3 regions of the Desulfitobacterium elongatum genome follow, and region 1 is predicted to be linked to each of the others. Evidence: riboswitches for the same ligand, from Rfam matches in the RefSeq annotation. Region 1 holds a riboswitch; each other region holds the start of a gene.

Region 1 (3,280 bases):
AATGATGATTATCGTAGGAATTACTCGGAAGACGGGTGTTTTCCAGTACTTAGCGGTAAAAGCAGTTCAGATTTCGAAAGGTGAACCAATCCGGATATTAATTTCTTTAGCTACGATTACAGCACTTCTTTCGGCCTTCCTTGACAATGTCACCACGGTTTTACTTATTGTTCCCATTACCTTCACTATCGCAGGAGCTATGGGACTCAACCCAATCCCCTTCCTCATGAGTCAGATTTTAGCGAGCAATATTGGCGGAACAGCCACATTAATCGGGGATCCACCCAACATCATGATTGGAAGTCAAACTCATCTTGGATTTATGGACTTTTTAGTCAACCTAACTCCTGTGATTATTGTCATACATATCGTCACTATGCTAATTTTCTATTTTCTCTATCGCAATAAACTAAAAGTGAGTGACGAGGTGAAACAAAAAGTTACGCAAGTTAACCCTCTTGAAGAGATCAAAGATTATGCGCTCTTAAGAAAGAGTCTTTTAGTTCTTGGTTTGACAATCCTTGGATTCATACTTCATCAGATGTTGCATTTAGAGTCCGCCACGATTGCCCTGTCTGGCGCAGCTCTTTTGATGCTCATTTCAAAGGAGGAACCAGAAGATATATTCCTATCAATTGAATGGCCCTCACTCTTCTTTTTTGCAGGGCTATTCATCGTCGTCGGTGGTTTAGTTGAGACCGGGTTAATTAACCGACTTGCTCAATGGGCACTCAATGTAACTGCCGGGAACTTCAAACTCACGGGAATGCTCATTCTATGGCTCTCAGCCATTGCCTCCGCCTTTGTCGATAATATTCCCTTTGTCGCTACGATGATTCCGTTAATTCATCAAATGGGAACCCTTGGCGGAATGACCCCAGAAGCCCTCGAACCGCTTTGGTGGGCCTTATCACTTGGAGCCTGCCTTGGTGGAAACGGAACGATTATTGGAGCTTCAGCCAATGTCATTGTGGCAGGTTTAGCAGAGAAGAATGGCTATAAAATGACCTTCGCCGGTTTTATGAAACTAGCCTTTCCACTAATGCTCGTGTCTATTGTTATTTCTACGGGTTATCTTCTTTTGTTTTACTTCTAGAATAAGGATTACGTTCGTCTAGGTTTTAAACCAAAAAATCGTATAACTTGAGCGACATCGACATTTTATGGTATAATGAAAGTGCCTTTAATAATTGAAAACGTGTTCTTGTGTTGGGGTAAACTTCGCGAAAGCGAAGGACGCTAAAGCTATGGGTCTACGGCTGCATGAATAACTAACATCAGCTAGGATCGCCAAGCTACAAGTCTTTGAACTTCTCAGGGGAGAGCAGTTCCTTATTGGACTGCTCTCTTTCTATTTTTGTTTTTTAAGAATTAGTCTGATTGAAAGGAGGATAAACTTAGCTTAAAGAGCTGCAGCAACACAATTCCTGTTAAAATAATATAATCGTAAAATGGAGGTTTCTTATGACGCTCATACTAACCTGTGTAATTTTCCTAGTCGCCTATACTTTTATTGTCTTCGAGAAGATTCCTCGTGCCGTTGCAGCGGCCTCTGGTGCAGCACTCCTCGTCCTGTTTGGAGTTTTATCACAAGAAACTGCGATTCATCATATTGATTGGAATACACTGGGTCTCCTCATAGGGATGATGATTATTGTCGATATCACCCGACGCTCTGGTGTCTTTGGTTTTCTGGCTATCTGGGTTGCTAAAAAGGTGGGAGGAAATCCCACCAAACTTTTGCTAGCGCTTTCCTTACTCACTGCTATATTATCTGCTTTTCTCGACAATGTAACCACGGTTCTTCTGATTGTCCCTGTCGCTATTGCCATTGCTGATACCTTGAAAATTAATCCAACTCCCTTTCTGCTCACTCAGATTCTAGCCAGTAATATTGGTGGAACAGCTACCCTCATTGGGGATCCCCCTAATATTATGATTTCCGGACCTGCTGGACTTTCCTTTGGCGACTTTATCCTAAACTTAGCTCCTCCAGTAATTATTATTCTCGCCGTTACACTCCTTGGCTTCTACTTTGTCTATCGCCGCGAATTAACTACGGATCAAGAGTCAATTGAACAGTTGATGAAACAAAATGAATTAGACTATATCAAGGATTGGGCTTTACTGAAGAAGTCTCTTCTCGTTCTTGGATTGACTATCCTTGGTTTTATTCTCCATTCTGTTCTCCACGTTGAGAGTGCAACGATTGCTCTGACAGGCGCGATGCTCTTGATGATCCTCAGTCACGAAGAGCCTGAAGAGGTATTTTTAGCGATCGAATGGCCTACAATCTTCTTCTTTGCCGGATTATTTATCTTGGTCGGAGGACTTGTTGAAGTGGGAGTTCTTGACCGAGTTGCCAATTGGAGCATAGGCTTAACCGGTGGCGATCCCTTCCTGATGGCCATACTCATCCTCTGGATTTCCGCAATCTTCTCTGCCTTTGTGGATAACATTCCCTTTGTGGCAACCATGATTCCACTTATTCAAAAACTAGGGACCCTCGGTGATTTCGGCCCTGAGGAAATAAAGCCCTTGTGGTGGGCTTTGGCCCTTGGTGCTTGCCTCGGTGGAAACGGTTCCTTAGTCGGTGCCTCAGCCAATGTTATTGTCGCAGGAATTGCTGAGAAGAATGGCTTACCTATTACCTATAAGCAGTTCTTAAAAATAGGTTTTCCCTTTATGATTGTCTCGGTAATCATTGCAACTGGATACATTCTTCTGAGGTACTATTAAGCTGTTCCGCCGTTTTCGCCACTTCTAATTGCACTAGCCGTTTGTTCCTTAGATGCGCTCACTAATATTTTGTTAATCTATTTTGCAAGTCAATTCTTGAGTTTTTTCAAGAAATATGTTAGCCTATCAATAAGGCTTTCGAAGAGCAAAGGCGCTCTTTAGAGATTTCTGATCAAGGGAATCCTATTGAGGGCCTTTTTCTGTTTTTTGTTAACAGAAATTAGGGAGGAAAATGAGATGGATATCTTTGGACTGAACGTTTTTAATGACGCGGCAATGAGAGAACGACTACCCAAATACACGTATAAAGCATTACGAAAAACGATTGACGAAGGACTGCCTCTTAAACCAGAGATTGCTGAGGTCGTCGCTAATGCAATGAAAGACTGGGCCATTGAAAAAGGGGCCACGCACTACACCCACTGGTTCCAACCTATGACAGGTTTCACAGCGGAAAAACATGACTCCTTCATTTCCCCAACTGACGATGGACGCGTCATCATGGAGTTCTCCGGCAAAGAGCTCATCAAAGGGGAGCCCG
Region 2 (3,280 bases), 680 kb from region 1:
TCTCCTTTCCCTCGATCTCCAGGTAAATTCTTGGCCAAGCAATAACCTTGCAATAGTGCTGCGCGTGCCTCAGGAAGTCTTTTCTGATCCATATAGAGTTGTCCTAACGCAGCATAGCCCAGAAGCTGGATATAGGGGACTGGGGTCAAAAGGGCTGAACGATAACAAAGTTCAGCAGAGTTGTATGCACCATTTCTTCGATTGAGGGTCCCCATATTAAGGTAGACTGTCCCTGAGTGGACCCCTTCCTCCCAAGTCATGAGACTTTTTCGAAACATGGAAAGGGCCTTCTTATAATTCCCTTGGCCAAGGTAAAGGCTCGCAATTCCAGAGATGATTTTTGCCTTGAAGCGCCTTTCTAGAGCGGAGCGAGCTTTAAATCCTTGGGCAGATAGAAACTTTTCAAGTGCAGAATCATAGAGGTTTTCATAGGCTAACTGAAGCCCCTCAAACCATTTCTCATAGTTTTTCTGTAAGGGAGAAGGTATATATCTAATTCTTTCAGACCAAGAGTAGAACCCTTCATTGTCATCGGATTCGAGAGCATCAAGCGCACTCTGAACAGCTTCTTCAAAGGATTGAGGCTGTGTTCCGGTACTTGTTATAGGATTTAAAGCCTTGGGTAAAAAGTTTTCCTCTTTTATCATTCTAACGAGATCCTCCACGGGAAGACCAAGTTGTTTAGAAATTCTAGCTAAAATACCTAGACTCACGTTAGAGATTTTGCCATTAAAAATTTTGGATAAATATCCTGGCGTAATCTGAGAGCATCGAGCAAGTTCGGACAAGCTAAGCTCTTGACTCTGGAGAAGTTGGTCAAAACGTTGATCCATGTTCCCGCCCCCTCAAGTGACAATCAATACACTTATGGTTTAATTTGCCATCTGCCTAGTAATCCCCTGCTAAAATCGGCTTCGTACGTTAATTTAGGACTAAGAATAATTGACAAAAATAAGAGCAGAAAGAAGTTTTTCTCAAGATTTCTGCTGAATAGGGGAGAAAAAAGCAGATGGAGGAAACGACCGCCAATTGCGACAGGATTCTCATCACAAAGGTGTTCTGGATTTGGTTTATTATGGTATCAAAGGGGGGATATCAATGAAGAAGTTTATCATCGTGGGACTAGTTATCGCGTTCACTTTAGCTGCAGTGGGTTTCGAGTTCCAGCCTCTCATGGACATTATTGTATACGCCTAAATTCAAACCTTAGTTTTTTAAACCTACTAGAGATTTTAATTGTATATGGTGTAAAAAGGGCAAACTCACCGAAAGTTGGGGACGCAAAGCCGTTAGGGTCTAAGGTGCGTAGATGCACTATGATAGCCTGGCTACAGTTACGTAAAAATTCCCTTTCTGCCCTTATAAGGCAGTTTTTTTGTCTCCATAAGGGCAGCGGCTTCTTCCAAGGTAAAGAAAACTAACTTCTAGTGGAGCTTTTAATTCTTGTCTGAAGTCTAGTTGATCTTATCTAGGGGCGGTTACTCAACGGAAAAATGATGGGTGGGGAGGTGATAAGAGTAATGGAGTCCGTCTTTTTATAAATAGATGGGAGGGAGTTTCTATGCCAGGTGATGAAAACGGTCTTTGGTTTACATTGCTGGGTAACTTTGGCTTCCCAATAGCCGTCTCGACTTATCTCTTGGTTAAATTCGAGAAAAAACTGGATCATTTGACTACAGTAGTACAAGAGCTTAAAGCAGCTATGGAACATGATGAATAACTAACTCCTAAGATTATGAGTAAAAGAGCATTAAATGCGCGTTCATTCTGGGCATTAGATGCTCTTCTTTTTTGTTCGCTCCACTATGGGCGTTTTTTAATTTATAAACTTCAAGTAGACAAAAGTATTATTCATATACTTCTAAAGAGGGACATAGTTATCCATAGAGATATTACGATATGCACCCAATGGGTAACCTAAAAGGTATCCTTTGGATTGACGAAAAGAAACTGGGAAAATTTGATAATAGAACTAGAGGTATACACTTGGAGTTATGACTCTATAAAAGAGAGGTGAAAATCGATGATGCCCTATACAAGCTTAAGGCAGAAAACAAAGGAAGTTCTCTCTGAATTTTTGCGATTATATCCAGCCTATCAGGAATTCAGTGGGGAATTGCTAGAGTTGACAGAAAAAAACGTTTCACAAAGGTTAGCGCACATGAGTCGGGCTAGCTTAGAACGTTATTTTATCGGGCACCAATTACGGGTGGATATAACGGTAGAGCTTACGAAAGTTGCAATGCTTCTGAAGGAATTTCCAGAAACAACAGCACACATATCACCTCTTTCAACCACAGTAACTAAAGAACCTACAGGAGCCATAGATTCAATTTTATCAAAGAATTCAACACATTTTATGTATGAGAAACGAGGCAATGTTATCTACCTGCCCTTTAGATTTGGAGTGAGCTTATCCTAGGGTTTCTGCGAATGACAATAAGTCAATTCTTCGTCTGAAAGTTATTGAAAAAGGAGTCACCCAAAATATAGTGGAGTGACTCCTTAGACTACCAAAAATTATTCACATGCTTCTTGGACGAGTATTCGCTCACCAGATGCTGTTTCAATGGGTTTCGCTTTCAAGAGGAAGGTGAGGAGAGTAGCAACTAGGCAAAGTGAAGCAGCAATGAGGTAGGCGATGAAGTAGTTTTTGGTGAGGTCCACGACCGCACCTGCCATCAGTGGTCCGAGTACTCCTCCTACTCCCCAAGCCGTGAAGACGAGACCGTAATTAACTCCACCGTTTTTTGTGCCAAAGAAGTCATAGGTCGCTGAGGGGAAAAGGGAAAGGAGTGAACCATAGCTGAGTCCAGCGAGTGAGGCACCGCAGGCAATGAGGGCCGGGGTGTCATAGAAGTTAAAGGCAATCATATTCAGAGCTTGTAAGGTGAAGAAAATTCGCATCGTCCAGCTTCTTCCGATTCGATCTGAAAGCCAACCCGCTAAGATTCTGCCACCTGCATTAAAAATTGCGAGTAAGGCTACCATGGCATATCCCCAAGAAACCCCAGTCTGCACCTTGGTGATTGTGGATAGTTGCCCAATAATCATAAGACCGGCTGTTGCCCCGGAACCAAACATAATCCAAAGCAGGTAGAAGCGAGAATCTTTGAGCATCTCTTGCCAAGTAAACTCAATCTTAACTTCGTGAAGGGGTAGGGAGGTAGAGGATATCGAAGAGGATGCGATAGGAGAAGAGGTAGATATAGGGCGACGTTCACTTTGAGGGTGGGCACCTTCACGAAGGCTTGAAGGTGCAGAAGGTACTGAAGAAGAT
Region 3 (3,280 bases), 2.0 Mb from region 1:
GGCTATGAAGTGATGCTAATCAGCTTTAGTGCCGTCAACCACGGGATAATCCCAATGCGAGGCGGACAGCCTTTAAGGCCATGCATCATCTGGGCGGATAATCGTAGTACTGGAATTATCGAAGCGTGGAAAGAGGAAGGGCTGAAAGAAGAGTTCTATCAAAGAACCTGTTGCCCACTTCACCCTATGTATCTTCCTGGAAAACTCGCCTGGCTCAGACAGTTTGAACCGAGTGTCTTTGGAGAAACTGAGCGTTTTATCTCCTTAAAAGAGCTACTTTTTTACCGCTGGTTTGGTAAATACGTAGTCGATACCTCAATTGCGACAAGCTCGGGACTTTATAATGTTCATCAGATGACTTGGGACGAAGAAATTTTAAGACGCATCGGAGTACGAGCAGATCAACTTTCTGAGATTGTGCCAACGACTACAGTGTTTGAAGGATTGAAAGAAGAAGTTTTAATAAAACTAGGTTTGGACTCGAAAGTCAAAGTGGTCATCGGAGCGGGGGACGGGGTACTCTCCAGTTTAGGTGCTGGAGCGATTGACCCAGGTGAGGTTACGGTTATGATCGGAACGAGTGGAGCTGCACGGATTACGGTGGATAAACCCACTTTAGATCGATTGGGACGGACGTGGTGTTATTATCTGTCACCGAATGCTTGGGTTGTCGGTGGAGCAATTAACAATGCTGGACTCACGTTACAATGGGTACGCCAGAATTGGCTACATGGAATTAGTTTTGAAGAAGTTGAAAAACTTGCAGCTACTACGCGAACTGGATCAGATGGACTGATGCTTATGCCCTTTCTGACGGGTGAGCGCTCTCCAAATTGGAATTCCGATATCCGAGCAGCATTAATAGGGCTAGACTTTGCTCATGGACCAGGACATTTTGCTCGGGCTGCTATGGAAGGAGTGGCTTACAGGATTAGAAGCGTTTACGAACCGATTCAGGAGATGGCTGGAAAAGTGACTTCACTTCGGATTGGCGGGGGATTTATGGCTTCTCCAACGTGGGTACAGATTGTAGCAGACGTCCTAAATCAACCACTTGAAGCGCTCGGTGAGCCGCAAGGATCGGCTTTTGGAGCTGTTCTTCTTGCCTGGCTATCTTTAGGGAAAATCTCTGCTTTGAGCGAAAGTAGGCGTTTTATGAAGGTGGACCGTGTAATCAAGCCTCAAAAGGCACAGGTAGAATTATATAATTCAGAGTACATAAAGTACAAAGAACTCTATGATAAAATCTACGTTAGCTTGTAAGCTGCTTTAGAGAAAAGCCTTTAAAGATATCGCAGCAAAGGCAAATCTATATCTAATCTTCTTATTACGACACATTTCGCTAAAGGTGTATGGTATTCTGTTACAAGTTGGTTAAACAACCAAGTTGTAACAGAATTTTTTTAATTTAATAGGCAAATCCACTGAAAGGTGGAGACGCAAAGCTATGGGTCTAAGGCTATAGAGCTATGATTGCCAAGTTGCTGATTATGAGCAGAATTATAATTATGTTTTTAGCTTTTCTCCCAAATAGGAGAAAAGCTTTTTTTTATTTATTAAAAAGAAAGAGATTTGGAGGAAAGAAATGTTTGGGAAGTTCAATAAGAAGGTAATTAGTGTGCTACTGATGACTTGTTTTCTCTGGAATACCATATATTTAGATTTTGCCTTAGCAGGGAATTCCATTAGTACAAATGGTGAAAAAGGAAAATATTATGGTAATCCTTGCCCTTAAAGGAGAAAGTAAAAGATGTTTCCCTTGCTAAAGGGAAAACAGAAAAGCCTAAAAAGCTTCCACAAGTTAGTCAAAAGAAAAAACCTCACGAATTAAGTATTGCCAAAGGGAAAGAAATCATCGAGAAAAGAACTGAAAATAGCAAGACCTTTAAAAATGATCAAGGACAAAAAACCTTTCTCTATCTTAACAAAATTCATTTCAAAGATGCATCAGGGGCCTTACTTGACATTGACAACACTTTAGTGCCTGTGAAGGGCAATAATCTAACCTCGAAGACAGAGGCAAAGGGCGATTTAGTAGCCGAACAAGGTAAAAATCGATCAAAGAATGAAGCAGACAGCGAAGCAAGTGATAAAGCAAACATTAAAGGTGAAAATGTGAGTTCGGTCTATGAAAATAAAGCAAATGATTATAAGGTGCGTTTTCCAGCAATTATAAACAAGGAATTGCCGATTCAGGTCGAAAAGGGCGATGTTACCCTTAATCTTATTCCGTTAGAAGGGGATTACAGCCAAAGCGCAATTAACGAGAATGCTATTCTCTACAATGATGTCTTTGATGGAATTGATGTCCAATATACCGTTCTCAACACGAAAGTCAAAGAAGATATTATCCTTAATAATTACGTGGATAAAAACACGTTTAGCTTTGCAGTGGACACATCTGGTTTAGAGTTGAGGGAAGAGAGTGGATCAATATTCGGCTATGAAAAGGGCAGTACTACACCATCATGGGTGTTGTCTGCACCGTACATGATCGATGGCAATGGAGTAATTTCGGGTAAGGTCGAAATTCAGCTTGATAAAAATCTTTTTACTAAAGATCAGATTATAATCACAGCTGATAAAGAGTGGTTGGAAGCACCAGAACGCGCATATCCTGTCAAAATTGATCCTTCAATTACGCTTGGAAGCGAACAGCTTCAGGATACTACCGTGGAACAAGGTTCTCCAAACGTTTATACAGATAATCCTTATTCCTATATCGGCTATGATGATGGAATCAAAAGTGGTAATATAGCAAATTTTATTGAAGCTCATTTAAGGACTCGGACGTTCCTCAAATTCAATCTTCCAAATATTGGTGAGGACCAAGAAGTCAAATCTGCTTCCCTCCAAATGTACAAATATACCAGCTGGAGCAATACCTCTAGGGCTATCGAACTTCAACGTATAAAACAACCTTTCTCCATCTCGGGACTAACCTGGAATAACCAGCCTCAGGAAACCCAGTATGAGACGGAGACGACGATTGATGGCTCTGTAGGGTATGTGGGTTGGGATATGACTCAGCTGATGAAGGATTGGTATAGCGGAGCGCCCAATAATGGAGTTGTCCTGCGGTATACCTATGAGACCGAGCAGGCAGAGGTTTTTGCCTCAGCAGATAACACCTCTTTTCCAACTCCCTATGTCGAAATCACGTATGAGGATAGCGAAGAGATCGACTCGGATATGCCCTTGATTAGACCTGAAATTAATCTACGCCCATATGCCGCAGCGAGCAATGATGGGTTGCTTCAATTTATCGGCTTGACCGCAG

The links. A riboswitch is a leader RNA that binds a small molecule or an ion and turns the genes downstream of it on or off. The one in region 1 is predicted to bind cyclic di-GMP.
Region 2: another riboswitch for cyclic di-GMP. It lies ahead of ACZ42W_RS21130 (YvrJ family protein); the one in region 1 lies ahead of ACZ42W_RS18115 (ArsB/NhaD family transporter).
Region 3: another riboswitch for cyclic di-GMP. It lies ahead of ACZ42W_RS08465 (DNRLRE domain-containing protein); the one in region 1 lies ahead of ACZ42W_RS18115 (ArsB/NhaD family transporter).

What each region holds. Positions count from the first base shown of each region.
Region 1 covers NZ_AP038772.1:3,814,271-3,817,550, forward strand. The annotation lists gene ACZ42W_RS18110 (ArsB/NhaD family transporter) at 1-1,096, shown strand, start outside; cyclic di-GMP riboswitch class I at 1,204-1,303, shown strand; gene ACZ42W_RS18115 (ArsB/NhaD family transporter) at 1,465-2,739, shown strand; gene ACZ42W_RS18120 (glutamine synthetase III family protein) at 2,977-3,280, shown strand, end outside.
Region 2 covers NZ_AP038772.1:4,495,253-4,498,532, reverse strand. The annotation lists gene ACZ42W_RS21135 (tetratricopeptide repeat protein) at 1-833, opposite strand, end outside; cyclic di-GMP riboswitch class I at 1,246-1,336, shown strand; gene ACZ42W_RS21130 (YvrJ family protein) at 1,562-1,720, shown strand; gene ACZ42W_RS21125 (hypothetical protein) at 2,024-2,422, shown strand; gene ACZ42W_RS21120 (OFA family MFS transporter) at 2,521-3,280, opposite strand, start outside.
Region 3 covers NZ_AP038772.1:1,778,572-1,781,851, forward strand. The annotation lists gene ACZ42W_RS08460 (gluconokinase) at 1-1,263, shown strand, start outside; cyclic di-GMP riboswitch class I at 1,405-1,489, shown strand; gene ACZ42W_RS08465 (DNRLRE domain-containing protein) at 1,726-3,280, shown strand, end outside.